DNA from 4 places in the Brevibacterium sp. Z349TD_9 genome. Region 4 is predicted to be linked to each of the others. Evidence: riboswitches for the same ligand, from Rfam matches in the RefSeq annotation. Region 4 holds a riboswitch; each other region holds the start of a gene.

Region 1 (7,739 bases), 1.5 Mb from region 4:
TCGGCGTCGCCGAGGACGACCGTGTCCGTCGTCAGCTCCCTGACGCTCACGACGCTGCTCGTTCCCAGTTGGTCGGTGCCGAAGAGGAAGAGGTTCGCGACGATCGGGGTCTCCCCCTCGGGCAGGGCGCGAGTGGCAAGTGCTCCCACCCGCGGGTCGAGGGGGCCGGTCGGTGAGTCGGCGGGGACGAGGGTGCTGAGCTCGGGAAGCGTCTCGCGGGTCAGCCGCGAGGCCTCGTCGTCTTCGTCGAAGCTGTCGATGAGTCCGAGTTCGAGTTCGAACGCCGTTCTCGCGAGGACGCCGGTGAGCAGGTTCTCGTCGAGGAGCGGTGTGCGTCGGGTGTACCACCGGATGACGTCGTCGGCGTCGCTGGTGAGGATGAGCGACCAGACCGCGCTGACATCGACGTCGGCGGGCAGGGGGAGGAACGCCCAGCCGGCGAAGAGGTCCCCGAACGTCGTGACGGGAGGCGGCGGCGCTTCGGTCGCCGGGCCGGTCGGCTCTGCCGCGGCCGTGGTGGTGCGATCATCGCCTGCCGACGCCCTGGCGTCGTCGACCTCGTCGTCGAAGGGACTGAAGGAGAGCGTCTCGGCGAAGCGCATCTGCGCGACACGCAGCAGGCCCTCGATGAGTTCGCTGCTGACGTCCTCGTTGAGGAGTTCGACGTTGCCGGATTCGAACGGGTCGTCGTCGCAGATGATGGCGACGTAGCGGCCGGTGGGTTCGTGGCCCTCGGGCAGAGGGTAGATCTTCAGCCGGGACAAGGCCGCCGAGGCCTCCTCGACGAGGACGTCGCCGCTGAGATCGGACAGGGTGCTGTTGACCGGGGCACCGGCGCTCGTGCCGTCGGTCTCCTCGTCGACGTCGTCGTCGACCCATGCGTTCGCCGACTCGGTCTCGACGAGGAAGCCGGCGATCTGCGAGAGGATCGTCGCATACGACGCGCCCTCGGTGGTCCGTTCGATCCACCCTGTCTCGCCGTCCTCATCCTCCGTCTCGAAGTATCCCCACACCATGGTGGGGAAGAACTTCGGCGGCACGGATTCGATGATGTCGGGGCGGAACAGCCCGAACGGGATCCATTCGGAATCGTGGTCGACGGGGGAATCGTTCATCGGTCAATAGTGCCACGAGCCGGGCGGATCCGCCGACGGTCGGCAGGTGAACAGCCACCCTACCACTCCGCCGGGCAGGTATAGCATGGCACCGTCCGCACAGCCGGTGGCCGTCGACTGCCCACCGGACCGGCACACGACGCTGACCTGCGAAAGGATCTCCATGAGCGCGTTCTTCGTCTCGCCCACCCCGATCATCAGTGCCCTGCGCGGCTTCGCCCGCGCCCACTCGGACCGCGTGGCTCTCACCGAGGACCCGCTCTTCGTCCGCTCCCGCACCCGGACCCCTGAACGCCGAGTCGGCCTCGTCTCCGGCGGCGGATCGGGCCACGAACCCATGCACGTCGGCTTCGTCGGGCAGGGGATGCTCGATGCGGCAGTTCCGGGCGAGGTCTTCGCCTCCCCGCACAATGCGCAGATCTTCGCCGCCTCACGCGCCGTTGCCGGAGACGATGGGGTCCTCCACATCGTCAAGAACTACACCGGCGACGTCATCAACTTCGCGATCGCCGCCGAACGCCTCCAGGCAGCGGGCATCTCGACGCGCACCGTCATCGTCGACGACGACATTGCCACCGACAGTGATGAGACCGAGACCGGCCGCCGCGGCACCGGCGCGACTGTCGTCGTCGAGAAGATCCTCGGTGCCGCTGCCGACTCCGGACTCGGCCTCGATGAGCTCGCCGACCTCGGCGCCGAGGTGGCCGACCGTTCCCGCAGCCTCGCCGTCGCCGCCCGCGCCCAGACCGACTCCCACACAGGGAGGCCCGCCTTCGATTTGGCTGAGGGAACGCTCGAGTACGGGGTCGGCATCCACGGTGAACGTGCCGCGACCTCGATCGAACGCGAGAGCTTCGACGCGCTCGTGGCGAGGATGGTCGACGAGGTCCACGCCGCCGTCGCCGGCGACCCCGCCGACGGCGACCTCCTCGTCTTCGTCAACGGACTCGGCGCCAGCACGCAGATCGAGCTCTTCAACGTCTTCGACGGCGTCACCCGCGCCCTCGAAGCCAAGGGCGAGAAGGTCGCGGCGTCCCTCGTCGGCGACTACGTCACCGCCCTCGACATGACCGGCTTCTCGATCACGCTCACCCGAATGCAGCCGCAGTGGTTGGACTGGTGGGAAACCGCCACCTGCACTGCGGCCTTCCCCGCGCCCGTCGCCGACGGCACACCGACCGCATCTATCGCCGAACGCGGGACCGACCAGGGTGGCGCAGACGAGACCGACGCGGGCACACTGCGCACCCGCGCACAGGATCGCAGCACCGACCTCGAGACCGCCGTCGTCATCCGCTTCGCCGAACTCGCCGAAGAGCATCACGGCCACCTCACGCGACTCGACCAGGTCACCGGTGACGGCGACTTCGGCGACAACCTCCGCGGCGGTCTCCGCCATGCGACCCGACTCATGGAGGAGGCCGACGCGGCGGGATTCGCCGCCGCCGAACGTGCCTTCCTCAACGGCGTCGGCGGCACGAGCGGGCCTCTGCTCGGCCTGCTCTTCCAGGAGCTCAACGCCGGATACGCGAAGCTTGGGGACGACGAGCACCCGAGGACCGTCTGGGAGCAGGCGACCGCGGCCGGCTCGGCGGCGATCCGCCGCGTCGGCGGAGCCGAGCCCGGCGACCGGACGGTCATCGACGTCCTCGAACCGACCGCCTCAGCGCTGAGCGGAGGATTCGCCTCGGCCGCCGAGACGGCCGCCGACGCCGCCCAGGCCACGGCCGAACTCCAGGCCAGGCGCGGTCGTGCGAGCTATGTCGACGGGCGCGGCCACGGCACCCCCGACGCGGGCGCGGTCGGGATCTCGCTGCTCTTCACCGCGGCCGCCGAGGTCTACGAACGCTGAGCCCGGTACGCCTCATCGAAGAACGCGCGCTCGAGCCCGACGGCCCGCCCCCACAGCGCGGTCAGCCGCTTTCGGGTCGTGACCGACTCGGCGTCATCACCCCGGGGAAAGACGCGTTCGAGTTCGTCGACGAGGAACTGCACCCACGCGGAGAAGTCCTCGCCGCGGTGGAGGTCGATCCAGCCGACGTGGACGTCGCGGGTGGGCATGTCGCGCACCTGCTCACCCCAGTCGAGGTAGAGCCATTCGGCGATGACGAGGACGACGAGGAGGTCCGGGTACGACGCCGAGGCGACGGCCGTCCGCATCACCTCGCGGAAGCCTTCTGTCGGAGCGAGGAGGACGGGGTCGGCGTAGTCGTCCTCGGTCACCCCCACCTCGGCGAAGGCACGGAGGAAGTACGAGTCCTCATCGGCTTCGAGGAACCCCAGCTGACGCGCGAACCGGAGCTTCGCCTCGATCCGGTCGGCGTGGGCGACGCACGTGCCGAGCATCGCGAGGAAGTCCTCGAAGAACTGATAGTCCTGGACGAGATAGGTCGCCATGACGTCGTCGGGCACGGTGCCCGCGAAGAGCTCCTCGACGAACCGGTGGCCGACCGCGGCACTCCAGTCCTCGTCCGCTGACCGACGCAGTGCCTCGACGGCGCCGTTCTGGGACACAGTGATCATTCGTCTCCTCCAACTTCCTCCGCCGGCATGATCCGGATCAGGTGTAAGGGTCTGCGTACGCACTCTCAGCGCCGTGTCCGGCGCTCCCCTGTGGTGGTCTGAGACTATCAGGCCCGGTCAGGGCACGGGAATGCCCGCGACCGCGCCGAGGCGGAGGCTCAGCTCCTCAGCGATCCGTGCGGTCGCCGGCTGCCGGCCGGCCGCACGCTCGGCCTCCTCGACGGCCGAGTTGTAGTTCGTGTTCGTGTTGATGTCGTAGACGACCTGCCGGCCGTCGTTGGTCTCGATGAACTCGACGCCGGCGAAGTCGATGGCGAGTTCGCGGAGCAGTTCCTCGAGTCGGCCGATGAGCGGGGTCTCGGCGGTGATCTCCTCGCGCCGGGTGAACTGGCTGAACGGCGCCGAGGCGGTGTGCTGGTCCCCGGCGGTCCCAGCGGTCGGGATCTCGCACGCGTCGGCGGGGCAGAGTTCGAACGAGCCGGCAGAGACATCGACCCTGACGGCGTAGTGGAACCGGCCGCCGATGAACTCGGCGCGGGTGATGAACGGTGCGGCCGGCTGCAGGTACTCCTGGATGAGGGTGATGCCGTCGATCGGCTCGTCCGCGCCGCCGGGTCCGAAGTCGGCGATCGCCTGCTCGAGGTCTGCGTGAGAGTCGAACCGGCGCACGCCCAGGCCCTTGCCGCCCTGGTTGTGCTTGGTGATGAACGGGGGAGCGAAGTCCGCAGCCGCCTCGGTGATCGCGGTGCTCCCGAACGCGGCGGCGGTCCTGGGGACGTCGAAGCCGTGGGCTGCGAGTTCGCGGTGCTGGCGGATCTTGCTGACCTCGAGCTCGTAGACGTCGGAACCGTTGATGACCGTCCGACCGGCGGCCTCGAGCCACGCGAGCACCGCCCGGCCGAAGTCCTTGACATGCGGGTCGGTGCGCGTGTGCGAGGACGCGGAGAGGCGGGACCAGAAGAGGGCCTCGGGCGGCTCGGCGGCGAGGTCGATCGTCGCTCCGGGCAGCAGCCATTCGACGTAGTCGACGCCCTGGGACTCGAGCGCCTCGGCGAAGGGGGTGATCCACTCCGGGTTGTCGTGGATGATGTAGACCGCGGGCCTGTCGGCGACGGGCAGCTGCTGGGTGCTCATGGAAGGCCTCTCGATGTCGTGTCGGAACGCTGGACGTATTGCTCAACAATCCTACGGGTCCGGGGATTCCCGGCCGAAGCCGTTCACCGCGTCCGTCCACCGGCGTAGACTCAGGCTATGGCTATCGCAAAGCAGCCCGTGATCGTTCTCGACGCTCCGGATGCTGGTGAGCTCGCCCGCTTCTACGGCGACCTCCTCGACTGGCAGGTCCGCGTCGACGACGACGGCACGTGGGCTGAGATCACATCCGACTCCTGGCCGCCCATCTGCTTCCAGCAGGTCGAGGACTACCACGCCCCGAGCTGGCCCAGTCAGGAGCATCCGCAGCAGATGCGCATCGACGTCATGGTCGACGACCTCGATGCCGCCGAGGCGCAGGTCATCGAACTCGGTGCCGGCAAGGCCGCCGTGCAGCCGGGGGAGACCTTCCGCGTCTTCCTCGACCCCGCCGGCCATCCGTTCTGCCTCTGCGTCAGCTGAGGCGGTGCCGGCCGACTGAGGCGGCGCGGGCCAGCCGTGACGGCGCCCGCGTCTACGATGGCGAGCATGGACCTCATCGCGTCGTTCGACGACATCGCACCGAGACCGTGGGCCAATGGCGCAGGTGAGACGACCGAACTCGTTTCACTCGACGAATCCGCGCGCCTCACCCCGGATCGTCGCCGGTGGCGGCTGAGCATCGCCCGCCTCGATCGTCCGGGTCCGTTCTCGTCCCTGCCCGGACTCGATCGGATCTTCTGTCCCACCGCCGAGGTGGTCCTGTCGATCGACGGCACCCTCCACCGGGCGGGCCCCGGGCGTCCCCTGCGGTTCAGCGGCGATGCCGACGTCGCTCTCACCGAACTGCGAGAGTCCTGCTTCGCGATCAACCTCATGACCGAGCGCGAAGGCGACCACCCTGCCCTGACGATGCTGCCCGCACCCGCCGAGCGGCCACGATTCGTCCTCACACTCGAACCGGTCGAGGGATGGGGACGGTTCACCCTCCTCGAACTCGACGGTTCCGAGGAGCTGCCGGGCCGCCTCGGCGTCATCGGGATGAGCTGAGGCGGGGGAGGCTCCGGTCGCGCCCACACGGAAGCGAATCCTGAGGAAAACGTGCGAGTCGGGTGTACCGGCGGTCACAGATCGAGGCGTCGTTGCTGGTCATCAGCGTAGTCGTCGGCCGGGCGTCCAGGAGGCTCCCAGGCTCGGGTGGGCCCGGTCAGGGTCTCTGGACTTCCACGGAGAATACTGGGAGCTGACACACGTTCTGGGAGGTACTTTGGCGTCGCAACAGAGAGACCCGCACAACTCGTCCGATCCCGCAGGCGCGAACGGCGCCGCGGGATCGATGCCGCAGCCGACCCCTGGTGCCCAGCCGACCCACGGCACCCAGCCGTCACAGACGCTGCCGCTCATCACCGAGGAGATGACAGCGGCGCATCCGGCGACGACCCCGGTCATGCCGCCCAACCCCATTCGTCACGATGCCCAGCCCACGGCAGCGCAGCCGGCGGCAGCCCAGCCGACGGCAGCGCAGCCCGCTGCGGGGCATACCGAGTCCACGGCTGTCGCGCCCACCGTGGCACAGGATGCTCAGACCGGCGAGGACCAGGACGGCGAGAAGAAGGAGAAGTCCGGGAACGGGATGTCGGCCACCCAGCTGCTGGCCGGCGCCGGTGCGGCAGCGACGTCATCGGTCATCGGTGGACAGCTCGGCGTCGCCGGCACCGTCATCGGCGCAGGCATCGCGAGCATCGTCACTGCGGTCGCCGTGAGCCTCTACAGCAAGAGCCTTGAGAAGGGCAAAGAAGCGGTCAAGGAGGTCGGCGCAAAGCTCGCCCCCGCGGTGAAGAAGGGCGCAGGCCTGCCCGTCGCCGGAGGCGGAGCCGCCCTCGGCGGTGCGGCCACGGCCGCCGGTCCCGACGCCACTGCCGTCTACGGAACGACCCCGCACACGAACTCTTCGCCGACGGCGAAGGACACTTCGGCAGACGCCGCTTCCCCTGATGAGACGGCCGTCCACGGAGCCGTGGGCGACGGCGATCGCAGCGACACCGCGTTCGGCAACCTCGACGAGGCCGAAGCGGACGCCGAGGCCGCGGCCGGTACAGACACCGACGACGAACCGAAGTCGTGGTGGCAGAAGCTCAAGCGCAAGCGCGTCCTCTACCCTGTGGCAATCGGCGTCGCGGCCTTCGGCATCGGCCTCGGCGGAGTCGTCATCGCCGAGAACCTCACCGACGCCGACATCTCTCCGGGCACCTCAGAGATCTCGAAGTCGGTGACGGGCGGCTCCGGTGGCGAGGAATCCGACACTTCGCGCGAGGGCGGCAGCGACGGCGGTTCGGGTTCGTCGAACTCCAGCGCGAACGGTGAGCAGGCCAACACCAGCAGCAACAGCAGCTCGTCGACGACCGGTGAGAGCGACCAGAGCTCGACGTCGACCACCCAGGGCGACCAGACGGGCACCGAGCAGGGAACGGACTCGAGCAGCGACACGAGCGGGACGTCCTCGGACACCTCGGGATCGAGCGGTTCGGGCTCGGACTCCTCGACCACCTCGGACGGGTCGGGCAGCACCTCCGGCAGCGATTCGGGCACGTCCGGCTCCGGCAGCAGCTCCGACGGCTCGGGGTCGAGCGGCAGCGGTTCCGGTGGGAGCGGAAGCTGATCGAGCGGCTCCGGCGGTTCAGGCTCCGGCTCCGGTTCCGGTGGTGCGGGCAGCGGCTCCGGTTCGGGAAGCTCGGGCTCCGGCGGCAGTGCCGCCACCTCTCAGGGCTGAGCCGGCGCGCAGCTGAGCCACCCCGGCACCATTCACCTCTGCGTCGGGCGGTCACCGTGACCGCCCGACGCTTTGCTGTCCGCGGCCGGGATCGTTAGCCTGAGAGCGTGAGCACACCAGAAGCATCCAGGACCGGGCTGTCGGCACGCCGATAGCCCGATAGACCTCAGCGCGCACGTCTCAGCCGCACACAGGCCCGG
Region 2 (7,739 bases), 1.5 Mb from region 4:
GTGCGGTGCCCTCCTTCGCCATCGCGTAGAGCATGCGGGTCGACGCGTAGAGACCGGAGTTGCCGGCCGAGAGGATCGCGGTGAGGATGACGGCGTTCATCACGCTTGCGGCCACGGCGATGCCTGCACGTTCGAAGACGAGGGTGAAGGGTGAGGCGGTGATGTCCTCTTTGTCGGCCGAGGCGAGCAGGGAAGGGTCGGTGTAGGGCAGGAGGAACCCGATGACGACGATCGCGCCGATGTAGAAGAGCATGATCCGCCAGAACACCGTGCGGATCGCTCGCGGCATGTCCCGGCGCGGATCCTTGGACTCTCCGGCGGCGACGCCGACGAGTTCGGTGCCCTGGAAGGAGAAGCCGGCGATCATGAACACGGCGATGATCGACATCCATCCCCCCGCGAACGGAGCCTCGCCGGTCGTCCAGTTCGAGAAGCCCGGGGAGGGTCCGCCGAGGATGCCTGCGATCATGAGCACGCCGAGAACGAGGAAGACGAGGACGGCGGTGACCTTGATCGCGGAGAACCAGAACTCGCCCTCGCCGAAGGCACGGGCGGAGAGGAAGTTGAGCCCGGTGAGCAGGGCGAGGAAGACCGCGGCCCAGATCCACGAGGGCACGTCGGGCAGCCAGAACGACATGATCACCCCGGCGGCGACGAGCTCGGCGGCCAGCGTGATCGCCCAGTTGAACCAGTAGTTCCATCCCATGGCGAAGCCGAAGGAGGGGCTGATGTACTTCGACCCGTACGTGTGGAAGGACCCGGCCACGGGCAGGTGGGTGGAGAGCTCCCCGAGGGACTGCATGACGAAGAGGACCATGACGCCGATCGCGGCGTAGGCGAGCAGCGCGCCTCCGGGACCGGCCTGGGAGATCGTTCCGCCCGAACCGAGGAAGAGGCCGGTGCCGATGGCACCACCGATCGCGATCATCTGCAGGTGCCTCGTGTGCAGTCCCCGCTTGAGTTCGCGGGTCTCCGTCGCCGAGGTGTCCGCCTGAGTCATCCTGTCCCCTGCTCGTTGCTGTCGGACCCGGTTGCAGGCCCCGGCCATTCTACTCACATGCCGTCGGCGACGCGGGTGCCGCAGCCGGAGCGGCTGGGGGCGGACGGCGGCGTTGACACGTGCTGGGGAGACGACCAGGATCGATCTCACACCGGTGACGAGGAAGCGACGGAGAGGAAGCGCTATGGCTGACGACGACCAGGTCCGCGAAGCAGTGCGGGCGCGTTATGCGGAGGCGGCGACGGCCTCCGCATCCGGAGTGGGCAACGATGAGCTGCTCCGCGAGGACGGCAGCGCGGACTGCTGTCCCGAATCCCCGCGCGGATTCGGTGCCGGACTCTATGACGCGACGACGGTCGGGGGCATGCCCGTCGGCGCCGTCGAGGCGAGTCTCGGCTGCGGGAACCCCACCGACGTCGCCGAGCTCCGGGATGGCGAACGGGTGCTCGATCTCGGTTCGGGCGGTGGTCTCGACGTCCTCCTCTCCGCCCGCCGGGTCGGTGCGACCGGATTCGCCTACGGGGTGGACATGACCGATGAGATGCTCGCTCTCGCCGAGGAGAACCGGGCGAAGTCGGGCCTGACGAACGTCGAGTTCCTCAAAGGCACGATCGAAGCCGTCCCGCTCCCGGACGCCGCCGTCGACGTCGTCATCTCCAACTGCGTGATCAACCTCTCCACGGACAAGCACTCCGTGCTCAGCGAGATGTTCCGCGTGCTCGCTCCGGGCGGGCGCATAGGAGTCTCCGATGTCGTCTCCGAAGACCGTCTCAGCCCGCAGGAGCGCAGTGAGCGCGGGTCGCATGTCGGCTGCATCGCCGGGGCTCTGTCACGAACGGAGTATGTCGACGGTCTTCGCGCTGTCGGATTCGTCGACGTCGCGGTCGACTTCACGCGTGAGGTCGCCGACGGCCTGCACTCGGCGATCGTGCGGGCGGTCAAGCCGGCCGGCTGAGCCTGGAAACATCGCTCGCCCTCGTGCTCTCCGGTCTCGCCGAGGCGGCCCATCGTCTCCGCGCAGGCGGCGGCCGGTGCGCGCGGGCTTCCGAAACCGCGGCCAGGCTGCAGACCCCTCTCCGGTCATCCCGCCCGGTCGATCTCGCCTGCTCGCAGCTGCACGAGAGTGAGGTCGAGCAGCGGGGTCGCGACCCCGAGTCCCGCCGCGGTCGCCGCGAGGCTGCCGAGGATGTGCTCGGTCTCGTTGGGCAGTCCGGCGGTGACGTCGCGATAGAGCGATGAGGTGAATGAGGAGCCCTCGGCGGTGAGCATCGAGAGCGTCACCGCGCGGGAGCGCGCCGAGATCGGGTGTCCGGCGCCCATCGCCACGGCTTCGAGCTCGTCGACGATCGCGACGACGTGGGGTTCGCCGCCGGCGGCCATGATCGCCCCGACGGGCGCCCGGAAGAGGCACGTGACCACGCCGGCTGCGGCGATGAAGACCCACTTCTCCCAGAGTGCGTCATCGATGGCATCGATGACCTGGAGGCGGAAGCCGGGGACGTCGAGGGCCTCGACGATCCCGGAAGGCACCTCTCCCCCGCCGAGGCGGCCGATCGTCATCGTCGCCATGTCCGTCATCTGCACAACGTCGTATCCGCGCATCGTGCCGATGATCTTCACGAGGCCCCCGAGCACCTGCCCGGGGAACTCCCTGTCCAGGCGGTCGATATGGGCCATGCCGTTGAGGAACGGAATGATGAGCGTGTCCGGCCCGATCGCCGGGCGAATGTCGTCGATGACCTGGTCGAGGCCGCTGGCCTTGACGGCGATGAGGACGAGGTCCGCAGGGATCGGGTTCGCTGCGAGCTCCTCGGCGGTCGTCACGGCCACCGGGTTCGTCCTGTCCTCGTCGGGGCCGATGAAGCGCAGCCCCGATGCGCGCAGCGCCTCGGCGCGCTCGGGTCGGACGAGGAAGGTGACGTCACGTCCGGCTTCGACGAGGCGGGTGCCGAACGCTCCCCCGGTGGCCCCGGCTCCGGCGATGAGGATCCTCACAGCTCTCCCTTCAGGGTCGCTGCCGCTGCGGCGGGATCATCGGCCTCGGTGACGGCGCGGACGACGACGATGCGCTCGGCTCCGGCTTCGCGCACCGCGTCGAGCCGCTCACCGGCGGCGATGCCGCCGATCGCGAACCAGGGCGTACTCACCCGTCCGGTGATCTCCCGCAGGGGCTCGAGGCCGACGGCCGGTCGCCCGGGTTTCGTCGGGGTCTCCCACACGGGCCCGAGGCAGAGGTAGTCGATGTCGGGGTCGGCGTCGGCGGCGAGCGCCTGGTCGATCGAGTGGGTCGAACGGCCGAGGAGGACGTCGGGTCCGAGCACGGCACGGGCCTGGCCGCTCGTGAGGTCACCCTGTCCGACGTGGAAGACGTCGGCGCCGACGAGGAGGGCGACGTCGGCACGGTCGTTGACGGAGAAGAGCCTGCCATGGCGGCGGGCGGCGTCCCGGAGGACCTCGAGGGCGGCGATCTCCTCTCGTGCCTCCAGGCTCTTGTCGCGCAGCTGGATGATGTCGACGCCCCCGGCGTATGCGGCGTCGAGGAACGCGGCGAGATCGCCCTGCTTGGTCCTGGCATCGGTGCAGAGGTAGAGGCGGGCCGCCTCGAGCGCGCGCCGACGCGCGGTTCGAGTCGTGGTCTGCGTGTCTCGCTGGGCGGAGGACGTTGTCATCACGGGAACCATGCTCCTAGAGTAGAGGAGTTCGCGGGAGCCTCGCTGGGAGGCTGAGAGGGCTTCGTGCCGACCGCCGCACCTGATGCGGGTCATGCCGCCGGAGGGAGAATACAGTGCACGTCATCGTCATCGGGGCCGGGATCATCGGGCTCGCCACAGCATGGGAGCTGCGTGGCCGGGGAGCGTCGGTCACGCTCATCGACCCCGCACCCGGCGAAGGGGCCTCGTATGCCGCCGCCGGCATGATCGCCCCGGCCGCGGAGATCGCGTGGGGGCAGTCTCCGCTCTTCCCCCTCATGCGCACCTCTGCCGATCTCTACCCCGAGTTCGCCTCGCGACTCACCGCCGAGACCGGGCACGACCTCGGCGAGACGCAGACGGAGACCCTCGTGTGCGCCGGGGACAGGGCGGATCTCGCGACCCTGCGGGACCTGCGCGCCCTGCAGGCCGAGGCGGGGTCCGAGGTCGAACTCATCACCGGATCCCGGGCCCGCGATCTCGAGCCCGCCCTCTCGCCAGGGGTGAGCGGGGCGGTGCGCATCCCCGGCGATCATGCCGTCGACCCACGACGGATCACCGGCGCCCTGCTCTCGCTCCTCGACGACGACATCGTCCGTGAGGAGGCGACCGGACTCGTCCGCGTCAGCGGCCGCACCGTCGGCGTCGCTCTTGCCGATGGGCGCAGCCTCACCGCCGACCAGGTCGTCGTCGCCGCCGGTGAAGCGGTGGGGACGATCGCCGGCGTCCCCGACCTGCCGCTGCGAGCCGTGCACGGCGACATCATCCGGCTGCGCACCGACGCGAGCGCACCGCCGCTGCTCACCCGCACCATCCGCGGACTCGTCGCCGGTCGGCCCGTCTACATCGTCCCGCGCCCCGACGGGGAACTCGTCCTCGGCGCCACGTCCCGTGAGGACGGACGGCCCGGGGTGCTCGCCGAGGGAGTCCACCGTCTCCTCCACGATGCCGAACGGCTCGTGCCCGGGATCCTCGATGCCGAGATCACCGAGATCACTGCGCGTGCCCGACCCGGATCACCCGATGACGTGCCGTTCATCGGGCGCACGGACCCCGGCTGCGTCGTCTCCACCGGGTACTTCCGCCACGGGATCCTCCTCACTCCGCTCGGGGCCCGCCTCGGTGCCGATCTCACCCGCGGTGAGGACTCGCCGTGGCTGCCCGCAGGGGCGCCCGCGGCCCTTGCTCCCCGCCGCTTCTCCGAAGCCGCACAGTCGAACGAGAGCCCGTCTCCGCGCCTTGTGGCGGCGATGACCACAGCAAGGAAGGAACCATGACCATCACACTCAACGGGGAGAGCAGCGAGCTCGCCTCAGGCACCACGGCCCGCTCGCTCGTCGAGCACGTCACCGGCAGGCAGCTCGCGACGGACGGGACTCCCGTCGACGGAGGCCGTCTCGGGGTGGCCCTCGCTGTCGACGGTGAGGTCATCCGCCGTGGACTCTGGGCCGAGTTCGCCATCGTCGACGGCCAGACCGTCGACATCGTCACTGCTGTGCAGGGAGGCTGAGATGAGCTGGACGATCGACGGAGCGACCTTCGACTCCCGCCTCGTCATGGGCACCGGAGGGGCGAGCACCCTGAGCATCCTCGAGAACGCACTGACCGCCTCGGCGACGGAGCTGACGACCGTGGCGATCCGCCGTTTCGACGCTGACGCCAGGGACTCGGTCTTCGCCCTCCTCGAACGACTCGGCATCCGCTCCCTGCCGAACACCGCGGGCTGCTATACCGCCCGGGACGCTGTGCTCACGGCCAAGCTCGCCCGGGAGGCGCTCGAGACCTCGTGGGTCAAACTCGAGGTCATCGCTGACGAGGACACCCTCCTGCCCGACCCGGTCGAGCTCTTCCGGGCGGCCGAGGAGCTCGTCCTCGACGGGTTCACGGTCTTCGCCTACACCAACGACGATCCGGCGCTCGCGAAGCGCCTCGAGGACGCCGGGGTCGCCGCGGTCATGCCGGCAGGGGCCCCGATCGGCTCGGGTCTGGGCATCCTCAACCCCCACAACATCGAGACGATCGTCGCCCGTGCGCAGGTGCCCGTCATCCTCGATGCCGGCGTGGGCACGGCCTCGGATGCGGCGCTGGCGATGGAGCTCGGGTGCACGGCCGTGCTGCTCGCCTCGGCGGTCACCCGCGCCCATGACGCACCGGCGATGGCTCGGGCGATGGCGCTCGCCGTCGAGGCGGGCCGCCTGGCTCGGGGCGCGGGACGGATCCCCAAGCGTCCGCTGGCACTCGCCTCCTCACCTCACGAGGGCAGGGTCACCACGGAGAACCTGGTGATGGGGCCATGAGCGGGACACCTCTGCGCCCGCTCGTCGAGCCCGTCGACGCGCTCACGCCCGATGAGCTCGCCCGGTACGCGCGGCATCTCAGCCTCCCAGAGGTCGGAGATCTCGGCCAGCGGCGGCTGCGGGCCGCGCGGGTCCTCGTCGTCGGCGCCGGCGGCCTCGGAGCCCCGGTGCTCCAGTACCTCGGGGCGGCGGGGATCGGACTCCTCACCGTCATCGACGACGACCGCGTCGAGGTCTCGAACCTTCAGCGCCAGATCCTCCATCGCGATGCCGACGTCGGCCGCCCCAAGGCAGACTCGGCCAGGGATGCGCTGCTGCGCCTCGACCCGCATCTGTCCGTGACCGCCCTCGCGGAACGCCTGAGCCCGGACAATGCACTCGAGCTCTTCGCCGCCCACGATCTCGTCATCGACGGTGCGGACAACTTCGCGACCCGGTATCTGTCCAACGATGCCGCCGAGCTCACCGGCACCCCGCTCGTGTGGGGGACGATCTTCCGCTTCGAGGGCCAGGTGAGCACCTTCGTGCCCGGTCACGGACCGATGCTGCGCGACCTCTTCCCCGACATCCCCGACGCCGATTCGGTGCCCACCTGTGCCGAGGGAGGAGTCCTCGGCGTCCTCTGCGGTCTCGTCGGATCGACGATGGCCGCCGAGGCCGTCAAGCTCATCTGCGGCATCGGGGACCCCCTCATCGGCAGGCTCCTGCGCACGGATGTGCTGGGGACGACCTTCACGACGCTGCGTTTCTCCGCCGACCCGGATCGGCCTGCCGTGACCGACCTCACCGAGGTCGCCGTCGCGTGTGCGGCTCCCCCGGCAGCTTCGGCGCCCGCCGTCGACGAGGTCACCGTCGCCGAGGCTCGTGCGTTGGGGGCCGACGCGGTCATCGTCGATGTCCGCGAGGAGTGGGAGCGGCAGGTCCAGTCCATCCCCGGCACCGTCCATGTGCCCCTCGACGTCGTCGTCGACCGGGGGTGGCCGGCCCTCGCCGAGGTGGTCGGCCCCGCCACCGACATCGTCGTCCACTGCCGGTCGGGAGTCCGGTCGGCGAAGGCCGTGGCGGCCGCGGCTCCCGGCACTCCGGAGGGAGTGCGCCTGCGCTCGCTGGCCGGCGGGATCGAGGCCTGGTCCGCCGCGGACTCCCCTACGCCCGCGCGCTGAGGCGACGGCGCAGGCCGGTCTCGCCTGCGGCCATGACCGCGGCATGCATCCTGGCCGACAGGGGGCGCAGCAGGCGTGGGGCCAGACGCGTCGTCGTCACGCACCACACGGCATCGATGACGGTGAGCGGTCCCGACCGGCGCAGCGTCCACACCCCGGTACCGCGCAGGTCCCCCTCGGCGCTGAGCACGACCTGCCGGGGCGGGTCGATCGCTTCGATGCGCAGCATCATCGACAGGGAGAGGCCGAGGGGGCTGCGCACACCGATCTGCGCCCTGGAGCCTTCGGCGAGCGTTCCGTCGACAGCGTGCACCCACGCCAGTCCCGGCCACCAACCAGGCCAGTCGTCGATGGCGGAGAGCACGTCCCACACCGGCTCGACCGCTTCGGCGACGCGCCAGGTCGTCTCGAAGTGGAACGGAGCGGACTCGCCTGATTCCGCTCGGGTGTGTGCGTGGCTCATGCCGGACCTCCGTTCGGCTCGTCGTCCTTCGACGGTAGTCTGGGGGACGTGTCCGAGGAAAGCCGCAGCTCCCGCAGACCGTCCCCGCTGGCGGGACGGAAACCGACCAAGGACGATCTCGCCCGC
Region 3 (7,739 bases), 1.3 Mb from region 4:
CCGAAACCACTGACCGCCCCCGCACCGCAGACACCAGAGAGAGCGAGAGGACACCGATGTCCGAGCGTCCGTCCGGGACCGCCACGAGTCCGCTTCCCCAAGCGAACGTCGACGAACTCATCGCGCAGTACGACGAAGAGCTGCCGCAGCGCACGCTCACGCGCCGGCTCGACCTCGGTGTCTCCATCGTCTGCTTCCTCATCTCGCTCTACGTGCTCAACCAGGTGTTCTTCCCGCTCAGGCAGGGCAACCAGTACTACCTCATGTGGTTCCTCGCCTTCGTCCTCCCGCTCGTCTTCATCTGCTACCGGCCCGGCTTAGGCCGGAAGAAGGAGGTGGGGGAGCGGGTCGCGGACGCCGCCGAGGAGGTCGCCGCCTCGGCGACGGGACCGTCCACGGCAACCGGCTCAGCGGACCCGACCCAGGGCAGCCCCACCTCGGCGAGGACATCGAAAGCCAAGACCCAGCCCCCGTCGAAGCCCCAGCGCTCCACGGACAATCCCTCGGTCATCGACTGGATCCTCGTCGTCGTCACCTTCCTCACCTGCGCCTATCCGGTGCTGCCGTTCTTCTCCGGCGGCTTCAACGAATTCCTCAACCGGCAGGGCTCGCTCTCGACCCTCGACGTGACGATGGGCGGGATCCTCCTGCTCCTCATCCTCGAAGCGACGCGGCGGACGACCGGCCTCATCCTCCCGATCTTCTGCGTCGTCTTCTTCCTCTACAGCTACTACGGGGCCTACATCCCCGTCGGCTGGCCCGGCGCGCACGCGGGACAGAACTTCGACCAGATCATCAACGCGCTCTACAACGACGCGTCGGGCTTCTACGGCATCCCGCTCGACGTCGCCGCGACCTACATCGTCCTCTTCACGATCTACGGCGCGGTGCTCGACAAGACGGGCGCGGCGAACTTCTTCATCGACCTCTCATTCTCACTCTTCAAGAAGTCGAAGGCCGCGCCGGGACGCACGGTCGCGCTCTCGGGCTTCCTCCTCGGCACGGTGTCGGGGTCGGGCACAGCCACGGCCGTCTCGCTCGGCGCGGTGACGTGGCCGGTGCTCAAGAAGGCCGGCTACCCGAAGGAGAACGCCGGCGGCATGCTCGCGGCCTCGGGCATCGGCGCGATCCTCTCTCCGCCGACCCTTGGCGCCGCGGCCTTCATCATCGCCGAGCTCCTCAACGTCTCCTACGGCCTCGTCCTCCTCTGGGCGGTCGTCCCGACCCTGCTCTACTACTTGGGCATCTTCCTCGCCATCGAGATCGACTCGCGCAAGATCGACGTCGACTACCGCCCGCCGCCGGGGCTGCGCTCGTGGCCGATCCTCAAGAAGGGCTTCTACCACTTCATCTCGCTCGGCATCATCGTCGTCTTCCTCGCCCTCGGCATGGCCCCGTTCAAAGCCGTCGTCTACGCGACGCTCGTCGGCATCGGCTTCGGCATCATCGAGATCGTCCTCACCCACCGCAGGCAGCCGGCCGCGATCCTCCGGGCGATCTGGGACGTCATCTTCGGCGCACTCTCGACGGGCATCCGCTCGGTCCTGCCGGTGACGAGCGTGTGCGCGGCCGCCGGCATCATCGTCTCGACGATCACGAAGACCGGGCTCGGCCAGGTCATCTCCGACATCCTCGTCAAGGGCGCGCAGGCGATCTCGACGAATCCGACCGCCGTCCTCGTCTTCACGTGCATCTTCGCCGCGATCGCCGTGACCGTACTCGGTCTCGCGGTACCCGTGACCGCCTCGTTCATCATCAGCTGGGTCATCGTCGGTCCGGCCCTCATCACCCTCGGCGTCCCCGAGGCGGCGGCCGCGATGTTCATCTTCTACTACGCCGTCCTCTCCGAGGTGTCCCCGCCGACCGCGCTCGCCGCCGTCGCCTCCTCGGCCATCACCGGGGGCCGGGTCATCGCGACGATGTGGCAAGCGTGCAAGTACGCGATCCCCGCCTTCCTCGTCCCGCTCGCCTTCACCTTCACCCCCGAAGGCGCCTCCCTCGTCGCGCAGGGCGGATTCCTCGGGGCCCTGTGGACCGGTGCCGTGTCCGCGTGCGCCGTCGCCGCGCTCGCCGCCGGGGCCGGCGGCTGGATCATCCGCCGAGCCGGCTGGCCCGAACGCGTCCTCTGCTTCATCGCCGCCGGCGCGCTCCTCTACCTCCAGCCGCTGTCGATGACCATCGGCTTCGCCGCCCTCGCCCTCGCCGTCATCGTCCACCTCATCCTCCGACGTCGTCCTCGGAGTCCGCAGGCCACCCCCGCCGAGGCGGCCCACCCATGACCTCGCACCTGACCTCCCAGCCCGGTGCGGGGACCGGACGGCCCAGCCGCCCGACCGCCGACGCCAACTGCTGGCGCCAACCGCTGGCACCCGATCGTCCATTGAAGCCGCTGTCACCGGACCTCCACTGAGACACCCACAAAGAAAGGGAAGAGCCCATGAAGAGAACGAAGATGTTCACCGTCACCGCGGCCGCGATCGCCGCAGTCCTGGCCCTGAGTTCGTGCGGCGGCAAGCGCGAGAACACCCCGGCCGCCGAAGGCGGTGACGGCTGCACGGCGGCGTCGGGCCAGATCACGATCGCCACCGGCAACTCGACGGGCGTGTACTACGTCCTCGGCGGCGGTCTCGCGCAGCTGATCTCCGACAACACCGAGCTCAAGGCCACCGCCGCCGAGACGGGCGCCTCGGTGCAGAACCTCCAGCAGCTGGCGAAGGGCGACTACGACATCGCGTTCTCGCTCGCCGACACTGCAGCCGATGCCGTCACCGGCAACGCCGACTTCGACAAGCCCGAGGAGATCTCGGCGCTCACGCGCATCTACGACAACTACACGCACGTCATCGTCCGCAAGGACGCGAACATCAAGTCCGTCGAGGACTTCAAGGGCAAGACGATCTCGACCGGGTCACCGAAGTCCGGCACCGAGGTCATCGCCAACCGCCTCATCGAATCCGCGGGCCTCGCCGACGGTGATGTGACGAAGCAGCGGCTCGACCTCGCCAAGACGGTCGACGGGATGAAAGACGGGACGATCGACGGCATGGTGTGGTCGGGCGGTCTGCCCACCGCAGGCGTCACCGACCTCTTCACCTCGAACGGCGGGGACGTCGAGTTCGTCGACATCTCCGGGCTCGAGAGCAAGATGAAGGAGCTCAACCCCGTCTACGAGGTGGCCGAGATCCCCGCCGACACCTACAAGGGCGCGGGCACGGTGAAGACGATCGTCACCCCGAACGTTCTCATGGTCCGCAACGACATGGATGAGGGCACGCAGTGCGCGCTGACGAAGCTCATCTATGACAAGAAGGCCGACCTCGAGAAGGTCCATGCGGCCGCGAAGGACATCACACTCGACACTGCGGTGCCGCCGGAGCCGATCACACTCGCACCCGGCTCGCAGAAGGCCCTCGACGAGCTGCAGAAGTGAGGGACTGAGTCCGTCGACGATGGTCAGCGCTCGATCCACGCGGCGCTCGAAATCCGCGTCCGGGGCGACTCGGATTTCCGGCTGCGCGTGGATCGGCGGCCTGGGTCCCGGCCCCGCGTGGATCGGCGGCCCGGGTCCCGGCCCCGCGTGGAGCGACGCTGCCAGCGCGCCCCGCGCCTCAGCCTCGGCGGGGGCCGACCGTCGGCTCGGGAAGGTACACCTGGGCCCCGCGCTCGAGGAACTCCCGGCTCTTGGCCTGCATGCCCGCGATCGCGGCCTGCGCCTCGGCGCTTCCGTAGGTGTCGCGGATGTCCTGGGAGATGCGCATCGAGCAGAACTTCGGCCCGCACATCGAGCAGAAGTGCGCGGTCTTCGCCGGTTCGGCGGGCAGGGTCTCGTCGTGGAATGCCTCCGCTGTCTCCGGGTCGAGGCCGAGGGCGAACTGATCGCGCCAGCGGAACTCGAACCGCGCCTTCGACAGTGCATCGTCACGGGCGCTCGCCCCGGGATGTCCCTTCGCGACGTCGGCGGCGTGCGCGGCGATCTTGTACGTGATCACGCCCGTCTTGACGTCCTCGAGGTCGGGCAGGCCCAGGTGCTCCTTCGGGGTGACGTAGCAGAGCATCGCGGTGCCGTAGCGGGCGATCTCCGTGGCCCCGATCGCCGAGGTGATGTGGTCGTAGCCGGGAGCGATGTCCGTGACCAGCGGGCCCAAGGTGTAGAAGGGCGCGCCGTCGCAGAGCTCCTGCTGCCTCTCGACGTTCTCCCGCACGAGGTGGAGCGGGATGTGGCCGGGGCCTTCGACCATGACCTGGACGTCGTGGGCCCACGCGCGCTTCGTCAGCTCGGCGAGGGTGTCGAGTTCGGCGAACTGTGCGGCGTCGTTGGCGTCGGCGATCGATCCGGGACGCAGCCCGTCGCCGAGGGAGAAGGCGACGTCGTACTGGGCGAAGATCTCGCAGAGCTCGTCGAAGTGGGTGTAGAGGAAGTTCTCCTCGTGGTGGGCCAGGCACCAGCCGGCCATGATCGAGCCCCCGCGAGAGACCATGCCGGTGACCCGGTCCGCGGTGAGCGGGACGTAGCGGAGCAGCACGCCCGCGTGCACGGTCATGTAGTCGACGCCCTGCTCGCACTGTTCGATGACGGTGTCGCGGTAGATCTCCCAGGTGAGCGCCTCGGCGTCGCCGTCGACCTTCTCAAGTGCCTGGTAGATGGGGACGGTGCCGATGGGGATCGGGGAGTTGCGGATGATCCATTCGCGGGTGGTGTGGATGTCGTTGCCCGTCGAGAGGTCCATGAGGGTGTCGGCACCCCACTTCGCGGCCCACTGGAGCTTCTCCACCTCCTCGGCGATCGAGCTCGTCACCGCGGAATTGCCGATGTTCGCGTTGATCTTGACGAGGAACGCCTTGCCGATGATCATCGGTTCGGACTCGGGATGGTTGATGTTCGAGGGGATGATCGCCCGGCCGGCGGCGACCTCGGAGCGGACGAGTTCGACGTCGCACTGTTCGCGGATCGCGACGTAGCGCATCTCCGGAGTGATGATGCCCTTCCTGGCGTAGTGCATCTGCGTGACGGTGCGTCCGTTCTTCGCTCGCCGAGGTGACCGCTCCGGACCCTGCCACTGCTGAGAGGGCGCCCCGCGGCGGACGGCGGCTCGGCCGTCGTCTTCGATGAGGTGTCCGCGCGCCTCGTAGGTCTCCGTGTCGTCGCGGTCGGCGATCCAGGGCGCGCGGTGCGGCGGAAGCCCGTGTTCGGGAACGGCGCCGGGGCCGACGGTGCGGTAGACGTGGACGGGCTCGTTGGGGCGGCCGTTCGTGTCCTCGAGGTCGATGCGGGTGACCGGCACGCGGATGTCGTGCTCGCTGTCCTCGAGCCAGGCCAGGGAGTGCGAGGGGTACTGCTCGAGGGGGAAGTCCTCGGCGGGCGTGGTGTTTTCGGGTGTGTCAGGGGTAGGCGCAGTCATCTGCGATCCTCTCTTCCTCCGCCGGTATCAACCGGATCAGGTTCAACGGTCTCGAGCGGCCCTAGCCCGATCTCAGCCTCCTGCCGGAGGCCCCCGTGGGGTCACACAACGACTATCACAGTGTGCGCGTCGCCACAAAACAGCGCGTCCCGTCGACCGTTCGGCGACTGCCGATCGCCCTCGATTAACGCGCACCCGGTCGCTCTCGATCAACGCGGCGGGAGAAAATCGATGCTCCCGCGAAGTCGGTCGCTTTCGATCAACGCGCAGCCGGAATTCCGAGTCCGGGGCGACGCGGAATTCGGGCCCCGCGTGGATCGGGGCTGGAAGTGTCGGCTGCGCGTGGATCGAGGCTGGAAGTGTCGGCTGCGCGTGGATCGGCGTGCGGAGTGCCGGCGCCGGCCCCTACGCTCCCTGGAAGAAGGCCTTGGCGGCGGCACCGAGGGCGACGACGTCGCTGATCGCGCACATCTCCCGCGCCGAGTGCATCGAATAGAGCGCCGGTCCCACGTCGACGGTCGTCATCCCCATCCGCGTCGCCGTCAGCGGTCCGATCGTCGACCCGCACGGCACGGCGTTGTTCGACACGAAGTCCTGGTATTCGACCCCGGCCGCAGCGCACGCCTGCGCCCACACCGCGGTGCCCACGGCGTCGGTTGCATACCGCTGCTGGGCATTGTGCTTGAGCAGGGGTCCGCCGCCGAGGCGGGGCCGCACCTGCGGGTCGTGCCGCTCCTGATAGTTCGGGTGGACGGCATGACCGGCGTCCGAGGACACGCACACCGACCCGGCCAGCGCGGCGAGGTGGTCGCTGCGCGTCGCGTCGGGGTAGAGGGAGGCGACGATGCGCTCGGCGACGTCGGCGAGGAACGGTCCGCTCGCCCCGGACCGAGAGTTCGACCCGATCTCCTCGTGGTCGAACCCGGCGAAGAGGGCGAGGTGGTCGAGCGCCTCGGCGTCGAGCCCGACCATCGCGGTGACCCCGGCGTGGACGGAGAGGAGGTTGTCCAGCCTCGGCGAGGCGAAGAACTCGTCTGCGGCACCGAAGAGCGCAGGCTCCTGGACGGGGATCGTGTAGACGTCGTGGCCGACGATGAGCTCGGGATCCACCTCGGCGGAGGCGGCGAGGAGCTCGAGGACGTCGGCCTCGGCGAGGTCGGCGAGACCGACGATCGGGGTCGTGTGCCGCTGCTTGTCGAGGGTGAGGCCCTCGTTGACCTGCCGGTCGAGGTGGATGGCCAGCTGCGGGATGCGCGCGATCGCCCCGGTGCGCGCGAGAACGACGGTGCCGTCGGCGAGGCTGAGGCGCCCGGCGAACGCGAGCTCCCGGTCGAGCCACGAGTTGAGCAGCGGCCCGCCGTAGATCTCGACGCCGACCTGGCGCACCCCGGCGGTCGCGAACTCCTCACCGGGCTTGAGCTTGAAGGCGGGGGAGTCGGTGTGCGACCCGAGGACGCGGAACGGCGGGATCACCGAGGTGGTCTCTGTCGGGGTCATCCACGCGATGATCGCACCGTCGCGGACGACGAAGTATCCGCGGCCGGGTTCGAGCGCCCAGGAGTCGCGTTCGTCGAGCCGGTGGAAGCCGGCGGCGCCGAGACGGTCGGCGGCGGCAGCGGTGGCATGATAGGAACTGGGAGAGGCAGAGACGAATTCCGAGAGATCGGCTGCGACCTGCGCGTTTGCTGTCTGGTCGGTGGGAGGAGTGCTCATTTTCTCAGCCTATCCTTTGCGGTAGCTTTGATCACAGGTGCTTTGATCACAGCTCCGAAGCGGCAGACCCGGGACGACGAATGAGATTGCGAGGGGACTTCGACGTGAACCAATTCGTGGCCGAATGGAACACCTGGCGGGACTCGCGGAACTCGTCGTTGGCGACACCCTTCGGCTGGCTCAGCGTCGTCGGCCTGCACTGGCTCGATGGGGAGTCGACCTGGCCCGACGCCCCTGGAACCTTCACCGTCGACGACGACGGCTGGGTGCGCCTCGCGCTCGACCCGAGCACGAAGGCCGGCCCCGCCGCACAGACCTTGGACCTCCTCTCCCGCCCCGCCGAGGACGGAGCTAACGCCGAGGACGGAGCTACCGCCGGGGAGGCCCCCGCCGACGACTCGCCCCAGGTCAGGGTCGACGACACCGGTTTCAGTGCGAAGCTGCCGACGGGCGGTTCGCTCGGCTGGTTCACCGTCGGGCACGTGCTCTACGAGCTCATCGACCGCGGTGGGCGGATCGGTGTGAGGATCCGCGACGCGAAGTCGCCGCTGCTGAGCAAATTCGTCGAGGTCCCCGTCTACGACCCCAACCGTGAGTTCGTCTTCCTCGGTCGCTTCACCCCCTATG
Region 4 (7,739 bases):
GTCGCCACGGTGTTCCAGGACCTCTCCCTGTGCGAGAACCTCGACGTGGTGGCGAACCTCTTCCTCGGCCACGAGGACACTCGCGCAGGCGTCCTCGACGAAGTCGCCATGGAGGCGAAGTCGTGGGAGCTGCTGCGCAGCCTCTCGGCGAAGATCCCCAGCGTCCGGGTGCCCATCGCCGCCCTCTCCGGCGGGCAGCGGCAGACAGTCGCGATCGCTAGGTCCCTCCTCGGTGAACCGTCGATCGTCATGCTCGACGAGCCGACCGCGGCCCTCGGAGTCGCCCAGACCGCCGAGGTGCTCAACCTCATCGAACGCCTCCGCGACCGCGACCTCGGCGTCCTCCTCGTCAGCCACAACATGGCCGACGTCCAAGCCGTGTGTGACCGCGTCCACGTCCTGCGCCTGGGCAAGGACGCCGGCGACTTCCCCGGTGATGAGCGCACCGACGTCCTCATCGCCGCCATCACGGGAGCCAACGACAACGTCGTCACCCAGCGGGCGGCACGCAGGGGTGAGCGCCGATGACCCGGAACTCGTTCATCACTGACGAACGGATCTCGCAGGAGGGGTTCGTCCGCACCTTCGTCCGGCGGATCAAGGAGGGTCAGCTCGGCTCGTTCCCGGTCATCCTCGCCCTCGTCATCATCGTCATCGTCTTCCAGTCGGCGAACAGCAACTTCATCTCCCCTGCCAACCTCGTCAACCTCTCCACGCAGGTCGCCTACCTCGCGATCCTCGCCCTCGGGATCAACCTCATCCTCCTCCTCGGCGAGATCGACCTCTCGCTCGCCCAGCTCGGCGGTCTCTGCGCCTCCGTGCTCGGTGTCCTCGTCGTCAGGCAGGGTGTGCCCCCGATCATCGCCCTGACGATCATGCTCCTCCTCGGCCTCGTCGTCGGCGCCATTCAGGGCTGGTTCTTCGCCGTCGTCGGCATCCCCGCCTTCGTCGTCACCCTCGCCGGCCTCCTCGCCTTCACCGGCCTGACCCTGACGACGCTGGGCACGCAGAAGAACCTCTCGATGGCCGACACCTTCGCCTTCGACTTCGCGAGCTACTACTTCCCCGCCATCTGGGCCTACGTCTTCGGCGCGGTCGCGGTGCTCGGCTTCGCCGCCGGGATCATCCACTCGAAACTGCGCCGGCACAATGCCGGACTCGACAGCGCGAGCTGGACATCGGTGATCATCCGCATCGTCCTCCTCACCGCGGTCGTCTTCGGATTCCTCATCCTCGTCAACCAGGACTTCGGGCTGGCGATGCCGTTCTTCCTCATGCTCGTCATCGCCATCGTCATCGACCTCGTCCTGCGGAAGACGAAGTACGGTCGATCGATCTACGCCGTCGGCGGCAAGGTCGAGGCCGCCAGGCGCGCAGGCATCCGGGTGACCTGGGTGCGGATCAGCGTGTTCATGACCGCCGGAGTCCTCGCCGCGCTCTTCGGCTTCGTCAAGGCCGGGGTGACGACGAACGCGGGGTCGACGCTCGTGGGCACGCAGGACCTCCTCAACGCCATCGCGGCGGCCGTCATCGGCGGCACCTCGCTCTTCGGCGGGCGCGGTTCGGCGTGGGCTGCGGTGCTCGGGGCGCTCGTCGTCGGCGCGATCAACAACGGCCTCTACCTCATCGGCTTCAACTCCGACGCGCAGCAGATCATCACCGCGCTCGTCCTCCTCACCGCCGTCGTCATCGACGCGATCAGCCGCCGCGGCCAGCGCTACGTCGGCAGAGGGTAGGCGTCGGAGGGTAGGCGACAGAGGTCCGACGGCCGCCGATAGGCGGCTGGGTCGGTCGCCGAGGCGGAACTGAGTCACTTTTCGCCCGATCAGTCGGTTCAAGACCAGACCGATCGGGCGAAAAGTGAATCATCGGGGCCGGGCGGCTGGATTGAAAGTGGGGTCGGGCGGGTTCGCGGCGGTGGGCCGTGCGGGCACCGTCGTCGCCCCCTAGGTGTCGGTGATACAGTCGGGGGCAAATGACATGGGGTGCCCGGTGCGACTCGCGCAGGGCTGAGAGAACACCCATCGAACCTGATCTGGGCCATGCTAGCGAAGGGATCGTCATGACCGACATCGACCTGTCGTCGGCGCATGCGCGGCTGCGCGCGTCGAACCCGCTCATCCAATGCATCACGAACACGGTCGTGCAGCAGTTCAGCGCGAACGTGCTCCTCGCCGTCGGGGCGTCACCGGCGATGCTCGACCACGACGCCGATGCCGCGCAGTTCGCCCACCTCGCCGGCGGTCTGCTCGTCAACTTCGGCACCGCGACGGACCAGCAGTTCCTCGCCGCCGACGCCGCCGTCGACGCCGTCGACGCCGTCACCGAGGATGCCAAACCCTGGGTGCTCGACCCCGTGAGCATCGGCGCCGCCGACCACCGCACCACCCGGATCCGCCGCGCCGCGGCCGCCCACCCGACCGCGATCCGCGGCAACGCCTCGGAGATCGCGGCACTGGCCGGAGCCGGAGCGGGCGGGCGCGGGGTCGAGTCCACCGACGAGGTCGACGCCGTGCTCCCGGCCGCCGCCGAGCTCGCCCGCACGACCGGCGCCATCGTCGCCGTCTCCGGTGCCCGGGACGCCATCGTCGCCCACATCGACGGGGCCGACCACATCGCCCGCGTCGACGGGGGACACTCATTCATGCCGCTCGTCATCGGCACCGGCTGCTCACTCGGCGCCGTGACCGCCGCTTACCTCGCCGCCGTCCCGCCGGCGGGGACGAGTTCGCAGGCGGGCCCGGCAGGATCGGCCGCGTTCGAGCGCTTCACCGCAGTCGTCGCCGCCCACGCCCACTTCGCCGTCGCCGGAGAGGCCGCCGCCACCGGGGCGCTCGGACCGGGCACCTACTCGGTGCACTTCCTCGACGCGCTCTTCACCACCGACGACGACCGGATCGGCCGCGCCCGGGTCGAGGTGACCACAGTATGAGCGGCGATCGGCTCGCGGGCATCGACACCCGCCTCTACCTCGTCACCGATACCGCGCAGTGCGCGGAGGCGGGACGAACCGTCGCCGAGACCGTGCGCGCGGCCGTGACCGGGGGAGTCGGTGTCGTCCAGGTCCGCGACAAGGACATCGACGACACCGAATTCCTCGTCCTCACCCGTGAGGTCATCGCCGCCGTCACCGAGGCGATCGCCGGGACCGACCGCCGCGTTCCCGTCTTCCTCAACGACCGGGTCGCCGTCGCCCGCCGCCTCCTCGACGAGGGCAGCGACGTCCACATCCACGTCGGCCAGACCGACACCCCCGTCGCCGAGGTGCGCGACCTCCTCGGCGACGGCCCCCTCGTCGGCCTCTCCGCCGCCGAACCCGAGGAGTTCGCCACGGCCCAGGAGACCGGCGGCGTCGACCTTGTCGGCATCGGACCGGTCTTCGACACGACGACGAAGACCGACGCCCCGGCCGGGATCGGTCCCGACCGCCTTGGCGAACTCACCGCCTCGGCGGGGATCCCCGCGGTCGCGATCGGCGGCATCGACGCCGAGCGCGCGCACGAACTGCGGGGACGAGGACTCGTCGGCATCTGCGTCGTCTCCGCGATCTGCCGCGCCGAGGATCCCGAGCAGGCGGCCGCGGACCTCCTCGACGCCTTCGGCGACGGCACCCGAAAGGACGGGGAACAGGCATGAGCGAGCGACCACCGATCGCGCTGTCGATCGCCGGCACCGACCCGAGCGGCGGGGCGGGAATCCACGCCGACCTCAAGACGTTCACCGCCCTCGGCGTGCTCGGGACGACGGCGATCACCGCCCTCGTCGCGCAGAACACCCACGGGGTGTCCCGCGTCTACCCGATCGACGAGGACTTCGTCACCGATGAGCTCGACAGCGTGCTGAATGACATGCCCGTCGACGCGACGAAGACGGGCATGCTCGGATCCCGGTCGCTCGTCGACCTCGTCGTCGACCGGGCAGCGACCTCCGACTTCGGGTTCTTCACCGTCGACCCCGTCATGGTCGCGACCTCCGGACACCGCCTCCTCGAGGTCGATGCCGTCGACGCCGTGCGCACGCGCCTGCTCCCGGCCGCCGACCTCATCACACCGAACCTCCCCGAGGCGGCCCTCCTCCTCGGCGACGACGTGCCCGAGGCGACGACCCCTGAGCAGATGCGCGACCAGGCCAGGGAGCTCGTCGCGCGCGGCACGCGCGCCGTCCTCCTCAAGGGCGGGCACGCCGCAGACGGCGAGGTCGCCGACATCCTCGTCACCGCCGACGGGGAGGTCACCGAGTTCGCCCACCCTCGGATCGCGACCCCGAACACGCACGGGACCGGGTGCACGCTCTCGGCTGCGATCACCGCCGAGGCGGCCGTCCTCCGGCGGGCCAACGGCGGGAAGACGCTGGCCTCTGAGGACATGCGGCAGGCAGTCGAACGGGGACTCGACTTCCTTGCCCGGGCGCTCGCCTCGGCGGCGGACTGGAAGGTCAGCCTCGACCCCGCGGGCGCCCACGGACCGGTCGACCATCAGGTCGACATCGTCCGCCGCTGACCCCGCCCGAGCACCGTACCCGGAGCGCTTCACCATCGCAGCACCGCGGCGCCCCGGACCCGACCCGATCGACGACGATTCGACCCAAGGAGACACGTATGACGACGACCTTCGCCGCCGGCCCGCAGACCACCGAACTCTGGGACCACGTCCGCCCGATCATCGAGGCGATCGAGGCGCTGCCGTTCCTCAGCCAGCTCGCCGAGGGCAGCCTCGATCCTCTTGCGTTCACGAACTACATCACTCAGGACAGCATCTACCTCAGCGGATATGCGAAGGCGATGTCCTTCCTCGCCGGGAAGACGACGGACCGGGACGAGTCCCGGTTCTGGTCCACCTCGGCGGCGGAGGCGATCACCGTCGAGGAGGAGATGCACGCCCAACTGCTCTCCGATGCCCGCCTCGGGCAGGCGCACTCCCAGCTCGAGGCCGAGGACCGGGTGGGTCCGTCGCCGACGACGCTCGGATACGTCTCGTTCCTCGTCGCCACGGCCGCGACCCGGTCCTACGGTGAGGGCGTCGCGGGAGTGCTGCCCTGCTTCTGGGTGTACGCGCACATGGGCAAGGTGCTCATCGAGCGCGCCGGAGAGATGGACGAGAACCACCCGTATCGGACGTGGGTGCAGACCTACGACGCCCCGGAGTTCGACGAGTCGACGCGGAAGGCCGTCGAGATCCTCGAACGCGAACTCGACCGGGCGCCAGCCGATGAGGCGGCGCGGATGCGGGCCGCGTTCGAACGCGCGTGCGTCTACGAACTCCACTTCTGGGCCTCGGCGCACGCGTTGCAGGACTGGGACGCGGGCGTCTTCGCGGTGCCCGCGGCCGAACCTGTGCGGTGAGCGCCGACGCTGCGCGGAGGGCGGCCTCCGCGCAGACGGCGACCCCTCCGCTGCGGCGGCGCAGTGACCTCCTCCGCGGCGGCGCAGTGACCTCCTCTAAGCGCGGCCCTCGCGGCGGTCGTCGACGATCATGGTCAGCGGGGCGAACTGTCCGAGAACCATCCAGCCCCGGCACAGTGTCGTCCAGAGGATGACGCGATCGACCTGGGACAGGGGGACACGGTCGTGCCGCGGACACGTGAGGCGCCCGAGGGCGAAGACGATCGCCGCAAAGCCGGCACCGATGATGGTGATGATCAGCAGATCCATGACGAAACCCCCTCGCAGCCGCAGTGGAACCCTGGATTCCAGTGTCTCTCCGAAGTGGCGCTGTGGAAAGGGGCCAATCGCACATCAGTGGCCTCTTCGCGCCGCAGTGAGGGCGAGGCGGCAGGGCTGGCGCGACCCGAACGGGCTGAGGCCTACGAATACGCGAGGCTGAGCCGGTTCGCCGCCTCGACGACCGCCGCTGCCGCAGCTGAGCCCTGCTCGGCGGTGATGGCAGACGGGAACGTGAAGCGCACGCTCGTCTTCGCGACCTCGGCGTCGATGCCGAGAGCGAGGAGCACATGCGAGGGCTCATCGGAGCCGACCGCGCACGCCGATCCGCTCGAGGCCGTGACCCCGAGGCGTTCGAGCTCGAGGAGCACGGCCTCCCCGCTCGTGCGGGAGAAGCAGAACGACGCGTGGTTGGGGGTCCGCGACTCAGCACTGCCGGTGAGGAGTGCCCCGTCGACGGACCGGAGCACCTCGGCGATGAAGTCGTCACGGATGCCGGCCACCCGGGCGGCCGCCTCGGCGCGTTCGGACTCCGCGAGCTCAAGCGCGGTGGCGAACGCGACGGCGAGGGCGACGTTCTCCGTCCCCGACCGCCTGCCCGACTCCTGACCGCCGCCGTGGATGATCGGCTCGATAGGGATGCGGGCGCGGATCGCCGCGACTCCGATGCCCTTCGGCGCACCGACCTTGTGCCCGGCCAGCGTGATCGCGTCGACGCCGAGGCCCGCCAGCGGCAGCCATCCCGCGGCCTGCACGGCATCGGTGTGGACGTGCGCGCCGGCGGCATGGACGACCTCGCTCAGTGCCGCGATGTCGGCGACCGTGCCGATCTCGTTGTTCGCATAGCCGAGGCTGACGACCGCGGTGTCCTCCCGCAGGACCGCCCGCAGGGCCTCCGGGGTGATCGTCCCGTCGGGGTCGACCTCGACATACGCGACATCGAACCCGTGGCGTCGGGCGAGGAAGTCCGCCGAGGCGAGCACCGCTTCATGCTCGAGCGGAGAGGTGACGAGGTGCCGGCGTCCGGGATCCGTCCCCGCCGAGGCGGTGGCGTCGGGAAGCCCGCCGAGCGCCATTCCGATGACCGCGAGGTTCGCCGCCTCCGTGCCGCCGCCGGTGAAGACGATGTCCGTGCTCCGCATCCCGAGCACCCGCGCCACCCGGGCCCGCGCATCCTCGAGCGCCTCCGCGGACACGCGCCCGAACTCGTGGTGGCTCGACGGGTTCCCGAACGCCCCGCTCAGGTACGGCCAGGCCGCTTCGAGCGCCTCCCGACGCACGGGTGCCGCGGATGCGGTGTCGAGGTAGAGCGGGCCCATTTCAGTCCGCCGCCGGTCGGATCTCTGCCGCAGCGGTGTCGCCGTGAGCATCGCCTGACGCGTCGGCACCGCCCTGGTGAACGTGTTCACCGACAGCCGTGACCGCGCCGCGTGCCGGGTGCGACCGCTCGGTCGCCTCCGACAGCACGAGATCGAGTCCGAGGTCGATCGCCCGGACGCTGTGGGTGAGCGCCCCGGAGGAGATGACGTCGACGCCGGTGTCGGCGATCTCCGCGACGGTCTCAAGGCTGACGTTGCCGCTCGCCTCGATGATCGCCCGGTCCCCGATGAGCGCGACCCCGCGCCGCAGGTCGGCCAGGGAGAAGTTGTCGAGCATGATGATGTCGGCGCCTCCGTCGAGGACCGCAGGGATCTGCTCGAGCCGGTCGACCTCGACCTCGATCATCGTCGTGTGCCCGAGCCTCTCGCGCGCCGCCAGCAAGGCGGCAGTGACATCACCGCCTGCCCCGGTGAGCACGCCGAGGTGGTTGTCCTTGACCATGACCGCATCCGAGAGCCCGAACCGGTGACTGCTCCCACCCCCGCACACGACCGCGTGCTTCTCGAACGCACGCAGACCCGGAGTCGTCTTCCGGGTGTCGGCGATCCGCGTCCGCCCGTCGACCGCGTCGACGAAAGCCCGGGTCAGGGTCGCGATCCCGCTCATCCGCTGAGTGAAGTTGAGCGCGATCCGCTCCGCCCGCAGCACCCCGCGGGCCGGCCCCGAGACGGTGGCGAGCACCTGGCCCGCACTGAACCGC

The links. A riboswitch is a leader RNA that binds a small molecule or an ion and turns the genes downstream of it on or off. The one in region 4 is predicted to bind thiamine pyrophosphate.
Region 1: linked by a shared signal. The riboswitch ahead of AC0VYB_RS02605 (TenA family protein) and the one ahead of thiM (hydroxyethylthiazole kinase) in region 4 are both predicted to bind thiamine pyrophosphate.
Region 2: linked by a shared signal. The riboswitch ahead of thiO (glycine oxidase ThiO) and the one ahead of thiM (hydroxyethylthiazole kinase) in region 4 are both predicted to bind thiamine pyrophosphate.
Region 3: linked by a shared signal. The riboswitch ahead of thiC (phosphomethylpyrimidine synthase ThiC) and the one ahead of thiM (hydroxyethylthiazole kinase) in region 4 are both predicted to bind thiamine pyrophosphate.

What each region holds. Positions count from the first base shown of each region.
Region 1 is NZ_CM149680.1:603,705-611,443, forward strand. Features, by position in the region: gene AC0VYB_RS02595 (hypothetical protein) at 1-1,115, opposite strand, end outside; gene AC0VYB_RS02600 (dihydroxyacetone kinase subunit DhaK) at 1,279-2,967, shown strand; gene AC0VYB_RS02605 (TenA family protein) at 2,955-3,638, opposite strand; TPP riboswitch at 3,636-3,738, opposite strand; gene AC0VYB_RS02610 (ATP-grasp domain-containing protein) at 3,756-4,772, opposite strand; gene AC0VYB_RS02615 (VOC family protein) at 4,890-5,252, shown strand; gene AC0VYB_RS02620 (HutD family protein) at 5,319-5,819, shown strand; gene AC0VYB_RS02625 (hypothetical protein) at 6,037-7,428, shown strand.
Region 2 is NZ_CM149680.1:1,489,312-1,497,050, reverse strand. Features, by position in the region: gene AC0VYB_RS06740 (amino acid permease) at 1-1,000, opposite strand, end outside; gene arsM (arsenite methyltransferase) at 1,185-1,955, shown strand; gene AC0VYB_RS06730 (2-dehydropantoate 2-reductase) at 2,081-2,995, opposite strand; gene thiE (thiamine phosphate synthase) at 2,992-3,669, opposite strand; TPP riboswitch at 3,693-3,795, shown strand; gene thiO (glycine oxidase ThiO) at 3,786-4,967, shown strand; gene thiS (sulfur carrier protein ThiS) at 4,964-5,200, shown strand; gene AC0VYB_RS06710 (thiazole synthase) at 5,202-5,987, shown strand; gene moeB (molybdopterin-synthase adenylyltransferase MoeB) at 5,984-7,150, shown strand; gene AC0VYB_RS06700 (SRPBCC family protein) at 7,134-7,613, opposite strand; gene AC0VYB_RS06695 (mismatch-specific DNA-glycosylase) at 7,662-7,739, shown strand, end outside.
Region 3 is NZ_CM149680.1:389,584-397,322, forward strand. Features, by position in the region: gene AC0VYB_RS01725 (TRAP transporter permease) at 57-2,279, shown strand; gene AC0VYB_RS01730 (TAXI family TRAP transporter solute-binding subunit) at 2,438-3,430, shown strand; gene thiC (phosphomethylpyrimidine synthase ThiC) at 3,609-5,399, opposite strand; TPP riboswitch at 5,396-5,506, opposite strand; gene AC0VYB_RS01740 (M18 family aminopeptidase) at 5,805-7,112, opposite strand; gene AC0VYB_RS01745 (DUF1684 domain-containing protein) at 7,217-7,739, shown strand, end outside.
Region 4 is NZ_CM149680.1:2,988,201-2,995,939, reverse strand. Features, by position in the region: gene AC0VYB_RS13975 (ATP-binding cassette domain-containing protein) at 1-528, shown strand, start outside; gene AC0VYB_RS13970 (sugar ABC transporter permease) at 525-1,736, shown strand; TPP riboswitch at 1,972-2,075, shown strand; gene thiM (hydroxyethylthiazole kinase) at 2,063-2,932, shown strand; gene thiE (thiamine phosphate synthase) at 2,929-3,636, shown strand; gene thiD (bifunctional hydroxymethylpyrimidine kinase/phosphomethylpyrimidine kinase) at 3,633-4,499, shown strand; gene AC0VYB_RS13950 (TenA family protein) at 4,598-5,341, shown strand; gene AC0VYB_RS13945 (hypothetical protein) at 5,438-5,650, opposite strand; gene AC0VYB_RS13940 (cysteine desulfurase family protein) at 5,803-6,978, opposite strand; gene nadC (carboxylating nicotinate-nucleotide diphosphorylase) at 6,980-7,739, opposite strand, start outside.